One region of the Pseudomonas sp. PvP027 genome, then DNA from elsewhere that is predicted to be linked to it. Evidence: riboswitches for the same ligand, from Rfam matches in the RefSeq annotation. Region 1 holds a riboswitch; each other region holds the start of a gene.
What was found. Region 1 has a riboswitch for cobalamin ahead of JOE33_RS24255 (ABC transporter substrate-binding protein). Riboswitches for the same ligand answer to the same signal wherever they lie in the genome.
Positions count from the first base shown of each region.

Region 2: another riboswitch for cobalamin. It lies ahead of cobO (cob(I)yrinic acid a,c-diamide adenosyltransferase); the one in region 1 lies ahead of JOE33_RS24255 (ABC transporter substrate-binding protein).
Region 3: another riboswitch for cobalamin. It lies ahead of cobW (cobalamin biosynthesis protein CobW); the one in region 1 lies ahead of JOE33_RS24255 (ABC transporter substrate-binding protein).

Region 1 is NZ_JAFIBK010000001.1:5,553,763-5,558,708, forward strand. It holds gene JOE33_RS24240 (U32 family peptidase) at 1-348, opposite strand, end outside; gene JOE33_RS24245 (ABC transporter ATP-binding protein) at 455-1,246, opposite strand; gene JOE33_RS24250 (iron chelate uptake ABC transporter family permease subunit) at 1,243-2,265, opposite strand; gene JOE33_RS24255 (ABC transporter substrate-binding protein) at 2,262-3,275, opposite strand; cobalamin riboswitch at 3,405-3,604, opposite strand; gene JOE33_RS24260 (histidine phosphatase family protein) at 3,922-4,617, shown strand; gene JOE33_RS24265 (phosphatase PAP2 family protein) at 4,584-4,946, shown strand, end outside.
Region 2 is NZ_JAFIBK010000001.1:4,892,805-4,897,750, reverse strand. It holds gene cbiB (adenosylcobinamide-phosphate synthase CbiB) at 1-425, opposite strand, end outside; gene bluB (5,6-dimethylbenzimidazole synthase) at 422-1,072, opposite strand; gene JOE33_RS21230 (cobyrinate a,c-diamide synthase) at 1,069-2,364, opposite strand; gene cobO (cob(I)yrinic acid a,c-diamide adenosyltransferase) at 2,390-3,001, opposite strand; cobalamin riboswitch at 3,092-3,306, opposite strand; gene JOE33_RS21220 (sorbosone dehydrogenase family protein) at 3,426-4,754, shown strand; gene JOE33_RS21215 (C40 family peptidase) at 4,913-4,946, opposite strand, start outside.
Region 3 is NZ_JAFIBK010000001.1:5,672,382-5,677,327, forward strand. It holds gene JOE33_RS24720 (cobalamin biosynthesis protein) at 1-294, opposite strand, end outside; gene JOE33_RS24725 (CbtA family protein) at 272-994, opposite strand; gene JOE33_RS24730 (CbtB domain-containing protein) at 1,005-1,187, opposite strand; cobalamin riboswitch at 1,283-1,498, opposite strand; cobalamin riboswitch at 1,557-1,781, shown strand; gene cobW (cobalamin biosynthesis protein CobW) at 1,900-2,964, shown strand; gene cobN (cobaltochelatase subunit CobN) at 2,968-4,946, shown strand, end outside.

The sequences.
Region 1 (4,946 bases):
ACTGGCGTGCAGTTCGATGGGCGGAATGTCCATCTCCATCACCCCGAGGTCCTGCACGATCAACGCGTCCACGCCGGCGTCGTAGAGCTGGTGAATCAGCTTGCGCGCGGGCTCCAGCTCGTCGTCATGGAGGATGGTGTTGATCGTGGTGAAGATTCGCGCGTGATAGCGGTGCGCGAATTTGACCAGCTCGGCAATGTCACTGACCTCGTTGCAGGCGTTGTGCCGCGCACCAAAGCTCGGCCCGCCAATATACACCGCATCGGCACCATGCAGGATGGCTTCACGGGCGATGGTCACATCCCGTGCAGGGCTGAGCAATTCCAGGTGGTGCTTGGGTAACGACATGGCAACGGGATCCGGCTGCGGGCAAAGCGCGCATTGTAGTGCCACAGACCGCGCGGTGCACCTGTTGCAGATTGCGGCAGGTGCCGGACTGACCATCGGCGTGGTTTCAGCGCGAGCGCAGGCGCAGAATCTTCGCCCCGTCACTGGGGTCGGTCAGCCAGTGCGCCACGACGCCGAAGGTGCTCAGCAAGCGTTCCGGGGTCAGCACCTCGAGCGGCGCACCCAGCGCGACCAGCCGACCCTTTTCCATGACGGCCACACGGTCGCAGTCCAGTGCCTGATTCAGATCATGCAGGGCAATCACGGTGGTCACCGGCAAGGCTCTGACCAGGCCGAGGATGGTCAGTTGGTGCTGGATGTCCAGATGATTGGTCGGTTCGTCCAACAGAAGGATCTGCGGCCGTTGCGCCAGCGCCCGGGCGATGTGAACGCGCTGCCGCTCGCCACCGGACAAGGTGTGCCAGGCGCGTTTTTGCATATGCAGCATGTCCACATCCTGCAACGCCTGGCGAACGATTGCATCGTCCTCTGCACTCCACGGCTCGAGTGCCGACAGCCAGGGCGTGCGGCCCAGTTCGACGGCGTCCAGTACGGTCACGGCGTCGCTGGTTTCAGCCTGCTGTTCGACCACCGCCAGCAGGCGCGCCACGTCCCTGCGACTCAACGCCTCAAGCGCTTGCCCGCCCAGGCTGACCGCGCCGCTGACCGGCTTCTGAATACCGGCCAGTAGCTTGAGCAGGGTGGATTTGCCCGAACCGTTGGGGCCGACCACGGCCAGGGTTTCACCCATGGCGATGCTCAGGTCGACATCGCGCAGCAGCGCCGCGCCACGTACCGAATAGCCCAGACCGGAACATCCGAGTACCGGTGCGCTGAGCTGATGGGGTAAGGCGTTCATCGCGTGCTGTTGCCCCGGATAAGAATCAAAGCGAAGACCGGTGCGCCGATCAGTGCGGTAATCACGCCGATCGGCAGCGCCTGCCCCTTGATCAGAGTGCGCGAGAGGATGTCGGCAGCGATCAGAAAAAGTGCGCCGCTCAAGGCACTCAGCGGCACCAGCCGGGCATGGCGGACACCGACCAGCATACGCACCGCATGGGGGATCACCAGCCCGACAAAACCGATGGAGCCGACAATCGAGACCATCACTGCGGTGACCAGCGCAGCACTGGCGATCAGGATGATCTGCACGCGCCGTACCGCGATTCCCAGTGACGCCGCCGAGTCGCTGCCGAAGGTGAATGCGTCCAGCGCTCGCCGGTGCCAGAGGCACACCAGCAGACCGAGCAGCACCGTCGGCACTGCCAGCCAGACCGAGTGCCAGCGCACGCCGCTGAGGTTGCCCAGCAGCCAGAACATGATGCCGCGTGCCTGCTCGGAGCTCGCGGATTTGGTGATCAGAAAAGAGGTCAGGGCATTGAACAGTTGCGAACCGGCGATCCCGGCCAGAATGATCTGCCCGGCTGCCGTGGTGCCGCGTGAAGAGTGCGCCAGCAGGGCAACCAGCGAAAACGCTGCCACAGCACCGGCAAAGGCGCCCGCAGACATCGAGATCGCGCCTGCACCGAAGCCCAGAATCGCGACCAGTACCGCGCCGGTCGAGGCCCCTGCGGAAATCCCCAGCAGATACGGGTCTGCCAGCGGGTTGCGCAATAACGATTGCAACACCACACCACAGATCGCCAGCCCGGCCCCGCAGGCGGCTGCGACAATGGCGCGGGTCAACCGGTAGTTCCAGACGATGCCTTCATCTATAGGGTCGAGCACATAGCCGGCGGCCCAGATTTTATTGGCCAGCACCTGAAAGACCACGCTCAGGCTGATCGAGGTTTCGCCGATCGCTGCGCCGATCATGATCGCCAGCACCAGCACTGCCGAGACCCAGAGCACATGAACCAACGCTATCGGCAATCTCATTTGGCAGCGTTGAAACGGTTGGCGGCGTCAGCCAGTTCCTCGAACCCGGTGAACAGACGCAGGCCAGCCTGCATGCCCTCGGCGTCGATGATCACGATCCGGTCATGCTTGACCGCATCCATGTTGCGGGTCACCGGATCGGACTTGAGGAATTCTATTTTTTTCAGGTAGTCGTCGGCCGGAAAGCGGCGGCGATCCATGCGGGCGATGACCAGAATGCTCGGGTTGGCCTTGGCGATGGTTTCCCAGCCCACGGTTGGCCACTCCTCGTCGGACTTAACGATATTGCGCATGCCCAGGCTGTTGAGCATGAAGTCCGGGATGCCTTTGCGGCCTGCCACGAAAGGGTCGCTGGCGAGGTCGGAACTGGAAAACCAGAACAGCGCCGAGACGTCGTTCGCCTTGTTCTGCCTGACGTTGGCAATCGCCGCGCTCAGGCGGGCCTTGAGGTCTGTGACCAGCGCGTCGCCGCGATCCTGCACATCGAAAATCTGCGCCAGTTGTTCGATGCTCTTGTAGATGGTCTCGATGCGGAACGGCTCCAGGCGTGTGCCATCGGCACCGACCAGATTGTCCTTGCCTTCGCAATCGGAAGGCAGGATGTAAGTAGGTATCTTCAGGTCATGGAACTGCTCGCGGGTGCCGACCACGCCCTGTTTACCGACCATCCATTCCAGTTGCACGGCCACCAGTTCCGGTCGCTTGCCAATCACCGCTTCGAAACTGGGGTCGTTGTCGGCCAGGCGTTCGACCTTGTCGTTCTGCGCCTTGAAGCGTGGCAACACGTTGTTGAACCACAGCGAGGTGCCGACCAGCCTGTCGCCCAGGCCCAGTTCATAAAGCATTTCGGTGCCGGCCTGGCCAATGGTCACAGCCCTGGCTGGCGCATGCGTGAAGGTCAGGGGCGTGCCACAGTTTTCGATGGTCAGCGGATACTGGGTGGGTGCGGCGAGGGCCAGGGTGGACAACGTAAGGCTGACAGCGAGTGCGGCGAGGCGGGGCAGCGACATGGAATGCGGTCTCCGTTGGAGCAGGTGCCAGGGCGCAATGCATATCAGGAAACACATCCCCGGATAATGTCCGGGCACGACAGGTAATGCCGACGCGTGCGGATGTCCTTCCCGGACACCCCGCCGGTTAGTTGGTTGAATCGGGTCGGCAGGTCTCCTGACTGGCATGTCATCGCCTTGCTCCGGCCTTCCCGGATCACGATCCAGTGGCAGTCATGGAGCAGGCTCGGTGCCTACAGTTGCGGGGGCAGTTTCGTTTTCGCCTGGTGGAAGAAGGCGTGCGAATTCCCTGTTAGTTCCTCTCGGAAACCGACGCGCGGCATGGTAAACGATAAGCGTTTTAGTGGCTAATCCTTTGCGCGCCGCAGCTGCAGCAGACGCATAGGTCAGGCCCAGACCGTCCCGATGGGCACGGTGCTTTCGGGGAAAACGCTTAAATTATCTTCATGTTCGCGTCCGGAAAATCGCAAACCCTCATTCCAGAGCGCTCGCGCGAAAAACATGGCGCTCGGCCACAACACGTTTTTCACATCTTCTTCACTGAGTCGGGACGATGCTGAACCTATCTTGCCTGCATGGGAGCGGCGAAGGCCTCGGGCACCGAGCGGGTCAACGCCACACATAGGTTCATGGCAGGAGTGGTCCCTTGACCGACACGATAATCAACAAAAATGTACTTCCCGGTTCGAGCATTCGCCAGCGCTACAAATTGCATCGGAACATCGTATCGATGTCCGTTGCCGTCGTGCTGACGGCTATCTGCGCTTGGTTCTACTCGGCGTTCTCGGGCGTGCATGTGGTGGACCTGGGGGTCGGCAGCAACCTGAGCGTTTCCGGTCTTCGCGAGCACTGGCGACAAGGCAATGTGGTCGTGATGATTCGCCACGCCGAGCGCTGTGATCGTTCAAGCAACCCGTGCATGAGTGACGCCGACGGCATCACCTTCAACGGCCGCGATGCCGCGCTGGCGGTAGGTGCCGGGTTGCAGAAAATGGGCATGGACCACGCGCGCATGATCGCCAGCCCCAAGACCCGCACGCAACAGACTGCGCAACTGCTGGCAGGGCACGCGGTGGCCGGCCAGGACTGGATCAACGACTGTGACAGCGGCTTCATGAAGGCTGTGCAGGCCCACAAGGTCAGTGGCGAGAACATGGTGCTGGTGACGCACAGTGGCTGCATCGACCAGTTCGAACGTAAGGTCGGCGTACCTGGCGGCGAGCGCTCCAGTGAGTACGCCCAGGCGTTTTTCGTGCAAATAGACGGCACCCACCAGCCGAAAATTCTTGGCGCCCTGAATGCCGGGCAATGGGCAAACCTCAACAGCGAGCAATTCAATTGACGACATCTTCCAGCGCCAGGCTGCGGTTTTACGGCATAAACCTGGGTGTGCCTGTGTTTTTCGCTCTACTGGTCTTCGTCACCTTCGACCTGACCACGATCGACCGGCAACTGAGTAACCTGTTTTTTGATTCGACGGCTGGGGTGTTTCCCATCGGCCAGAGCCATCTGTTCGAAAACATCACGCACAGATGGGCGCGAATCATCCCGAACTGGACCGGTGAGCTGGCAATCATTGGTGCGATGCTGTCCTTTGTCTGGCCATTGCTGGAAAAACATGATGATTCGCGCCTCGCGAGGCGGCTGACGGGCTCTCGGTTGGGCACCTTT
Region 2 (4,946 bases), 660 kb from region 1:
TCCAGCACCGACTCGGTGGCTGCGCGGGCCACTTCGGTAGCGTCCAGCTCAGTGGTCTGGCGACTGACCAGATAACCGACCCGCTGACGTGCTTCGACCAGATCATCACTGCGCAGCGCTTGCGCCACTGGCTGAACGTGCTCGCCCAGGCTGCGCATGCCCAGCGCGCAATACAACGCCAGAATCTCGAACAGCCAGCCCACGCCAGGCAACCAGCTCAGCAACGTTGCCAGCAGCGTCAACGGCACAACGGTAATGACCCAGGCGGTGACGCCGTGACTGCGCCAGCCGCGGCCGCCACTGTTGAAACGCTGCTCGACCCGACTGGCGAAGTTGCCGAACGCCACCAGCGGATGCCATCGTTTCGGCTCACCGAGCAGCGCATCCAGCGCGACCCCGGCGACGCTCAGCAGCGCCACACTCATTGACTCACTCCCCATTGATTCTCATACAGCAGCTCATGCAGCGGACGCGCCTGCGCCCAGCCTTCCATCGCCAGCATTGGCGCAGGATAAAATTCCTTGACCGGCCCCAGGCAAATGATCGCCAGCGGCTTGGCGCCGTCGGGCATGCCCAGCAGTTCGGCCAGCGCCTCGGGATCGAACAGCGATACCCAGCCCATACCCAGGCCTTCTACACGCGAGGCCAGCCACAGGTTCTGGATCGCGCAGGACAGCGACGCCATGTCCATTTCCGGCAAGGTGCGCCGGCCGAAAATATGTTGTTCACGCCCTTCCATCAGCGCGGCGACCAGCACTTCTGCGCAGTCATTGATACCTTCGACCTTGAGCTTCATGAACTCGTCGGTTCGCTCACCCAGCGCCTCGGCGGTACGAATACGCTCCTCCTCTACCTGCGCCTGCATCCTGCCGCGCAATAACGGGTCGCTGATGCGGATGAAGCGCCACGGCTGCATGAGCCCGACGCTGGGAGCCTGATGCGCGGCCGCCAGCACGCGTGCCAGCAGTTCGGGCTCGACCGTGCCGCCGATGAAGTGGCGCATGTCGCGACGTTCGGCGATAGCGCGGTACACCGCAGCCCGCTCTTCGGGGCTGAACGCTTGCTCGGTCATGGTTTGAACAGCGCCGCTATCGCCAGGGGGCAGGAAGGAAAATAGAAATGCACATAGGACGCGGTCAGGCGACCCAGGCGATAAACCGCTTCTGCGCCGCGCCCGCCATTGGGGCTGACGCCACGGGCAATCGGCTGCAGCTCGGTGCTGGTCAGCGAATGGTGATAGGTGTGACCGTGCAGCGTGCCCTCGGGCAGCTCGACGGCTTGCAAGGCCAGCGCGGCCAGACGCTTCTGCATGACCGCTTCACCGGACAGCAAGCCGACCAGTTCGACGCGCACGCCCTCGACATCGGTCAAGGCTTCGAGCAAATAGAGCATGCCCCCGCACTCGGCCAGAATCGGCTTGCCGGCTATATGGTGAGCCCTGATCGAAGCCTGCATCGTGCCGTTGACGGCCAGCGCAACGTGGTGCAGCTCCGGGTAGCCACCTGGCAGGTACAGGCTGTCGGCGTCGGGCAGCTGGCGATCATGGATCGGCGAGAAGAAACTCAGCTCGGCGCCCATATTCCTCAGCAGGTCCAGGCTCGCGCCATACAGAAAGGCGAAGGCTTCGTCGCGCGCGATGGCAATGCGTACGCCGCGCAGCAGCGGCTCGACCTGAACCGGGTCGGGCGCCGTGAAGGTCACGGCCGGCGGCAAGGCCACTTCACACGTACTGGCCAGCGCCGCAGCGGCCATGTCCAGACGCACGTCCAGATCGTTGAGCTCACTGGCCTGGACCAGCCCCAGATGACGGCTGGGCAGTTCGAAGCCGACTTCCCGGGACAGTGCGCCGTACCAGCGCAGGCCTTCGGTCAGGCTGTTCTCCAGCAACTGCGCATGGCGTACCGTGCCGACGCGATTGGCCAGCACGCCGGCAAACGGCAGATCAGGCTGATAGCGCGCCAGACCAAGCGCCAGTGCGCCAAACGTCTGCGCCATGGCCGTGCCGTCGATCACACCGAGCACCGGCACGCCAAAATGCCGGGCCAGGTCGGCGCTCGACGGCGTGCCATCGAACAGGCCCATGACCCCTTCGATCAGAATCAGGTCCGCCTCGCCGGCCGCTTCCCACAACAGGCGACGGCTTTCATCGGCGCCGACCATCCACATGTCCAGCTGATAGACCGGCGCGCCACTGGCCCGCTCGAGAATCATCGGGTCGAGAAAGTCCGGTCCGCACTTGAAGACCCGAACCTTGCGCCCCTGGTTGCGGTGCAGGCGTGCCAGTGCAGCGGTCACCGTGGTTTTGCCTTGCCCGGAGGCAGGCGCAGCGATCAATACCGCCGGACAATCACGCGGGGCTCTCATTGCAATGTGCTCAATGATGAAGGGTTCACAGCTCGATACCTTTCTGCGCACGAATACCGGCCTGAAACGCGTGCTTGACCACGCCGATCTCGGAAACGGTATCGGCCAGGTCGATCAATTCGGGTTTGGCACCGCGGCCAGTCACCAACACATGCTGCATCGGCGGACGGGCCTGCAGGTCGCTCAGCACCTGTTCAAGGTCGAGGTAGCCATGTTTCAGGGCGATGTTCAGTTCGTCGAGCACCACCAGACCAATGGCCGGATCGCGAAGCATTTCCCGAGACACGGCCCAGGCGGCTTCAGCGGCGGCGATGTCGCGCTGGCGATCCTGGGTTTCCCAGGTGAAGCCCTCGCCCATCACGTGATAGCGCACCTGCTCGGGGAAACGGCGGAAAAACATTTCTTCGCCCGTGCTGTTACGGCCCTTGATGAACTGCACCACACCACACTGCATGTCGTGACCCATGGCTCGGGCGAGCATGCCGAATGCAGAGCTGCTCTTGCCCTTGCCATTGCCGGTCAATACCAGCAGCAGGCCGCACTCGTTGGGCGAGCTGGCAATACGCTCGTCCATGACGGCTTTCTTGCGCAGCATGCGCGCCAGATGGCGTTCGTCGCGTTCGGGGGATTCGTTCATCTGGGTTCTCCGCTCGGGGCAGGCGACAACAGACGGAAGGACAGCACTGGACAGCACGGCAACGCCCTGCACAGAACATCACCCTCCGTGATGCCATTGAGTGATTCAGGCCGGTCTCCGGGCTCATGAGCGGGTCACCCCGGCTGTGCGCCTTCCCATGTCGAAACACAGTGGCGTCAGGCACAGCCTTGACTCATTTACCGTTGCGGGGGCAGCGCCGGGATCGGATCTGTCGACCCACACCGGCTTCCCTGTTTCACTCTGCCAATCGAGGATTGCAGAGCACCTGAAACAAACCGCGAAGGGTAGAGGGTTGGGCCGGGAGCGTCAATCGACACCGTCGCCGCGGAACGTGATTGAACCTAGCGGGTTGGCGACGCCTCTATCAGTTACTGGACCACGCCCTTGTTTATGGAGATCGATCATGTTCAAACTCAGACCCCACTATGCAGTGTTGCTTCTGGTCGCCGGCGGCCTCGCTGCCTGCGGCGAGTCGTCGACCCTGCAAGTCTCGGATGGAACAGGCCCCTCGCCCAAGCTGCCGGAGCCCAACAAGACGCTGATCCCGACCGTCAACATCGCACCCGCCGTAGGCTGGGAAAAAGGCGCCAAGCCGGTTGCTGCGCCGGGCACACAAGTGGCTGCATTCGCCGAGAACCTCGACCACCCGCGCTGGCTGTATGTGCTGCCCAACGGTGACGTGCTGGTGGCGGAAACCAATTCGCCTGCCAAACCGGATGATTCCAAGGGCATCCGCGGCTGGGTGATGGAGAAAGTCATGGGCCGCGCCGGTGCCGGTGTGCCCAGCGCCAACCGCATTACCTTGCTGCGCGACGTGGACAAGGACGGTATTGCAGAGACCCGCACGGTTTTCCTGCAAAACCTCAATTCGCCGTTCGGCATGACCCTGGTGGGCAACAAGCTGTATGTCGCCGACACCGACCGCCTGATCAGCTTCCCGTATGAATCCGGGCAGACCTCGATCAGCGCGCAGGCGACCAAGGTAGTCGACTTGCCAGGCGGCACGCTCAATCACCACTGGACCAAGAACGTCATCGCCAGCAAGGATGGCAGCAAGCTGTACGTGACCGTGGGTTCCAACAGCAACGTGGCCGAGAACGGCATGGACAAGGAAGAAGGTCGTGCAGCGATCTGGGAAGTGGACGCGGCGACCGGCAACCACCGGATCTTCGCTTCCGGCCTGCGCAACCCCAACGGCATGGATTGGGAACCGAAGACCGGCAAGCTGTGGACAGCGGTCAACGAGCGCGACGAGATCGGCAGTGACCTGGTGCCTGACTACGTGACCTCGGTACAGGACGGCGCGTTCTATGGCTGGCCTTACAGCTACTACGGCCAGCACGTCGACGAGCGCGTCAAGCCGCAGAACCCGGCACTGGTCGCCAAGGCGATTGCCCCGGATTACGCAGTCGGTCCGCACACCGCTTCGCTGGGCCTGGTGTTCGCCGACGGCAAGACACTGGCTGCACCGTTCAACGAAGGCCTGTTCATTGGCCAGCACGGCTCATGGAACCGCAAACCGCACAGCGGCTACAAGGTGGTGTTCATTCCATTCAGTGGCGGCAAACCCAACGGCACACCGGTCGATGTGTTGACCGGCTTCCTCAACAAGGATGAAAAAGCCATGGGTCGTCCGGTTGGCGTGGTCAATGACCAGCGCGGCGGATTGCTGGTGGCCGACGATGTCGGCAACAAGATCTGGCGTGTGACATCAGCCAAGGCAGCTCAGTAACGCGGAGCGTAGAGGTTTGACGCGGAGCGTCGCACGATAGTTGAGATCATCGTTCCCTACGCTCCAGCGTGGGAATGCAGTTCTCGACGCTCTGCGTCGTCAAGAGGACGCGGAGCGTCGCACGATAAGTTCTGGCCAGATCGCGGGCAGGCGAAGCGCTACGGCCGATTCTGCGCCAGACTGGACGGCTGA
Region 3 (4,946 bases), 120 kb from region 1:
CTGCGCAGAACGGTGGGTGAGGTGCAGTTCCCACGCTACCAGTTGCGCGGCGTTGAAGCACACCAGTGGCACTGCCAGTTGCCCGGCCAGCTCAAGCAGGCCGGGCTCGGTTTCTTTCAGGTCGATGGACGCGAGTGCGGTCACCTGGCCAATTTCCAGACCAAGTGCCTGCAGGCTCTGCTCGAGCAGGTCGCGCAACAGCGCAGCCGAACAGCCGCGCCGACAGCCCAGCCCGGCCACCAGTGCTGCGCCGGGTTGAGGCGTCGCTGGATCAGGCCTGATGCAGGTCGACATTGTCGTTGTGCACATCGTTTCTGCGGAACAGCCAGGCACTGATCAATCCAAGCGCGACCCAGAACAGCGCGTTGGTGAGCAGCGAGGCAATCATGAACTGCGCTTCCAGCGCCTCGGGGGCCAGGCTTTCGTGGACCAGCGGCTGTGGCGCGCCGAGCACATGCGGGACGAGCAGAATGGCCACACCCAGTGCTTTGAGCAGCCAGTTCTGACCGAACACCAGCAAGGCCAGCCCGGCGGCAGTCGATGCGGCGGCGCCGAGCCACCACAACTGACGCTGACTCAGCTCGGCGGCGGCTGTGCCCGGGAGTTCGGGTGGCAGGCCAAAGGTCGGGGCCAGTACAAACACCGCAAAACCGGCCAGCCCCCACCATGCGCCGTGCACGGTGCGACCTGGCGCGCGCAGGGTGTAGAGCCCGGCAAGCATCAGGGCGAAGCCCACCGCGACCACCAGGTTACCGCCGGTGGTGGACAGCACACGCTGCCAGCCGTTTTCAGGTTCCCAGGCCGCTTCGTCATGGGCATGACTGTGTTCGGCCATCGCGCCGTCCGCGTGCTGATGCAGTTGCTCGGCAGGTGCGTTTTCGTAGGTCTCGGCCTGCTGGATCAGCGGCACCACCCACAGGCTTTGCAGCAGGGTCAGCAGCAGGGCGGCGAGCAGGCCGGTGAAACCTGCGGTGTAGGCGATTCGCTTGAACATTGTGTCGCCCTCAATGGCAAGGAAAGGCAGCGCTGTGACGGGTGTCGTGTGCCGCATTGTGCACGGCCGCAATGTGCGAGAAACCGGCGAAGTACACCAGGCAGGCGCCGAGAAGCGCAGCGCTGATGGCGGCTGTCAGGCGTTGAGTGCGTGTGGAGCTGGGCGCGGCGGCGTGGCTGCTGATGGTCGACATGGCGTTCCCTCTTGATGATTGGCAAGCGGGCCACGCGCAAGAGAACCTGCCGGCAGACGCCGGAGGTTTCAACTGCGCCCGCCCACCGCGGGTTTGTCATTGCAAGCATATCGGGCCGGTCTCCGGGCTCGCGAGGGGCCGCGACGTCAGTGCGTCAAAGCCTGCAAGGTCACCTTCCCATGCCAGCGGCACAGTGGATCAGACCTACTCTCGCTTACCGTTGCGGGGGCAGCACCGGACTTGCTCGACAACACGAGCGCACCGGTTTCCCGTTTCACCCCGTGAGGGGCACCCGAAACAAGGCGCACAGGAGAGCATGGGCGGCGGGGCAGCGTCAATCTGAACGATTGACCTGTCTGCAGTCACTGCGTAGCCTTGCTAGTTCGAGGTTCTCCCTGGGTAAAACATCACCCAGTGGAGCTAAGACGGGAATGCGGTACATGCCGCAGCTGCCCCCGCAACTGTAAACGGTCATGTTCATTGCACAGCCACTGCTGCGGCGGGAAGGCGCAATGAATGCGTGTCGGCACGTTGTTCATTGCCTGCCGCACGCCGCCGTGAGCCAGGAGACCTGCCTCGAACGGGCCACGCATGCCGCGGCCTCCGAGAATTCTCACTACAACCGGGCGGGGTGATCCGGTGGCGATCCGATCCGCGTGTCATGCATGCGGTTCTCGTCCTGTTTGCCCGCCGCATTGCCAAAGGGCACCTGATGAAAACACTGGCCAAGCTTCCCGTCACCATCGTTACCGGCTTCCTCGGCTCGGGCAAGACCACCCTGTTGCGGCACATGCTCGACAACGCCGAAGGGCGGCGCATCGCGGTCATCGTCAATGAGTTCGGCGAGCTGGGCATCGATGGAGAAATCCTCAAGCAGTGCACGATCGGCTGCACCGAAGAAGAAGCCAACGGCCGGGTGTACGAGTTGGCCAACGGCTGCCTGTGCTGCACCGTGCAGGAAGAGTTCTTTCCGGTCATGCGCGAACTGGTCGCGCGCCGTGGTGACCTGGACCATATCCTGATCGAAACCTCGGGGCTGGCACTGCCCAAGCCGCTGGTCCAGGCTTTTCAGTGGCCGGAAATCCGCAACGCCTGCACAGTCGATGCGGTGATCACGGTGGTCGACAGCCCGGCGGTACTGGCCGGTACCTTTGCCGCCTTCCCGGATCAGGTCGATGCGCAGCGCAAGCTCGATCCCAACCTGGACCACGAGTCGCCGCTGCACGAACTGTTTGCCGATCAACTGGCCAGCGCCGATCTGGTGATCCTCAACAAGGCCGACATGATCGACGCCGAAGGTCTGGCGACAGTGCGTGCCGAAGTTGCCGAGGAGCTGCCGCCTGCGGTCAAGGTGATCGAAGCCAGCAGTGGTCGCCTGCCGATCAGCGTGCTGCTGGGTGTCGGTGCCGAGTCCGAGCTGCATATCGATGCTCGCAAGACCCACCATGATCACCACGACGATGACGATCATGATGACCACGATCACGACGCGTTCGATTCGATTTCCCTGAAACTACCGCAAGCCGATGAAAAAGTCCTGCTCGATGCACTGAATCAACTGGTGGTGCAGCACGGCATTCTGCGTGTGAAAGGCTTCGCGGCCATTCCCGGCAAGCCGATGCGCCTGCTGATTCAAGGTGTAGGGACTCGCTTCGACAAGCATTTCGACCGCGCCTGGCGTGCCGATGAAGAGCGCGCCACGCACTTGGTGCTGATCGGTCAGGAGCTGGATGCCGTGGCCCTGCAAGCGCAACTCAATGCTGCGATTGTCGGCTAACCCATGCATTTACTGAGAACCCAGCCCGGCGGTTTCGTACCTGACGACAATATTGCCGATCTGGGCCAGACCCCGGCCGAGCTGGTGATTCTCTGCAGTGGCGACTCCAGCCTGGCACTGCTGGCCGAAGCTGCCCGGCAGCTCCCCGAAGACTACCCGAGCCTGCGTCTGGCCAACCCGATGCAGGTCCAGAATCACGCCTCTGTCGACCTCTACGTTGATGAAGTGCTGCGTCACGCAAAGGTCATTCTGATTTCTCTGCACGGCGGTATTGGCTACTGGCGCTACGGCGTCGAGCGGCTCATGGAACTCGCGGCACGCGGCGTTCAGGTCATTCTGGTGCCCGGTGATGACCGTCCTGATCCGGAACTGAGTGATCTGAGCACCGTGCCTGCCGTAGAGCGCGACCGACTCTGGCAGTTTCTGCGTCAGGGCGGCCTGCAAAACGCGCTGCAACTGTACAACTGCATGGCCAGCCGCTGGCTGGACCGCGATTATTCCTGGGCCGAGCCTGCGCCGTTGCCGCGCACGGCGATCTACCATCCTCGCCTGGCAAGTGCGCAGCTTGCCGATTGGCGGGCAGACTGGCTTGCCGAGCAGCCGGTGGTGGCGCTGCTGTTCTATCGCTCGCACCTGCAGGCCGCCAATACCGGTTTCATCGACGAGTTCTGTGTGCGCTTGCAGGCGCAAGGCATCAACCCGCTGCCCATCGCCGTGGCCAGCCTCAAGGAGCCAGGCTGTTTCACTCAGGTGGAGGACTGGCTGGATGAGGCTGAAACCGAGCTGATCCTCAATACCACCGGCTTTGCCCAGTCGAGCCCGGAAGCGCCGCATCTGCGTCCGTTTCGACGCAACGTGCCGGTCATTCAGGCCATCTGCGCGCAGGACAACGAGCCAGCCTGGCAGGCCAGCGAACAGGGGCTTGGCGCTCGTGATCTGGCGATGCACATTGCCTTGCCTGAGCTCGACGGACGCATCATCAGTCGGCCGATCAGTTTCAAGGACCTGGCCTGGCACAGCGAGCGCAGTCAGTCGGACGTGGTCTGCTACCGCGCCCAGCCCGACCGGATGGATTTCGTCGCGCAACTGGCGCGGCGCTGGATCGAGCTTGCGCGCCTGCCCAATGGCGAAAAGCGCGTGGCGCTGATCCTCGCCAACTACCCGACTCGCGATGGGCGGATCGGTAACGGTGTGGGGCTCGATACGCCTGCTGCGGCGCTGAATATCCTGTGCGCCATGCAGGCCGAGGGCTATCCGCTGGCGCCGTTGCCGGACAGCGGCACCGAACTGATCCAGCAATTGCTGGGCGGCGTGACCAATGATCTGGACAGTATCGACCAGCGCCCGTGTCAGCAAAGCATGGCGCTGGAGGAGTACCTGGCGGCGTTCAATGAGCTGCCGCAGGAAAATCGCGATGCAGTGAATGCCCGCTGGGGCACGCCGGACACCGATCCGATGTTTCGCAGTGGCCGGATGATGATCGCCGGACTGCGCTTTGGCCTCACGTTCATCGGCATTCAACCGGCACGGGGTTATCAGGTCGATCCGAGCGCGGTGTATCACGACCCGGATCTGGTTCCACCCCATGGCTATCTGGCGTTCTACTTCTGGCTGCGCAAGGCCTACGGCGCGCATGCGGTGGTGCATGTCGGCAAGCACGGCAACCTCGAATGGCTGCCGGGCAAGGGCGTGGGCTTGTCGCGAACCTGCTGGCCGGACGCGGTGCTGGGCGCCATGCCGAACATCTATCCGTTCATCGTCAACGATCCGGGCGAGGGCGCACAGGCCAAGCGGCGTACCCAGGCGGTGATCATCGATCACCTGATGCCGCCGCTGACCCGCGCGGAGACCTACGGCCCGTTGCGTAATCTGGAACTGCTCGCCGACGAATTCTACGAAGCGCAATTGCTCGATCCGCGCCGTGCGCGCGAGCTGCAGCGTGACATTCTCGAACTGGTCCGTGAAACCCATATCGATCGCGA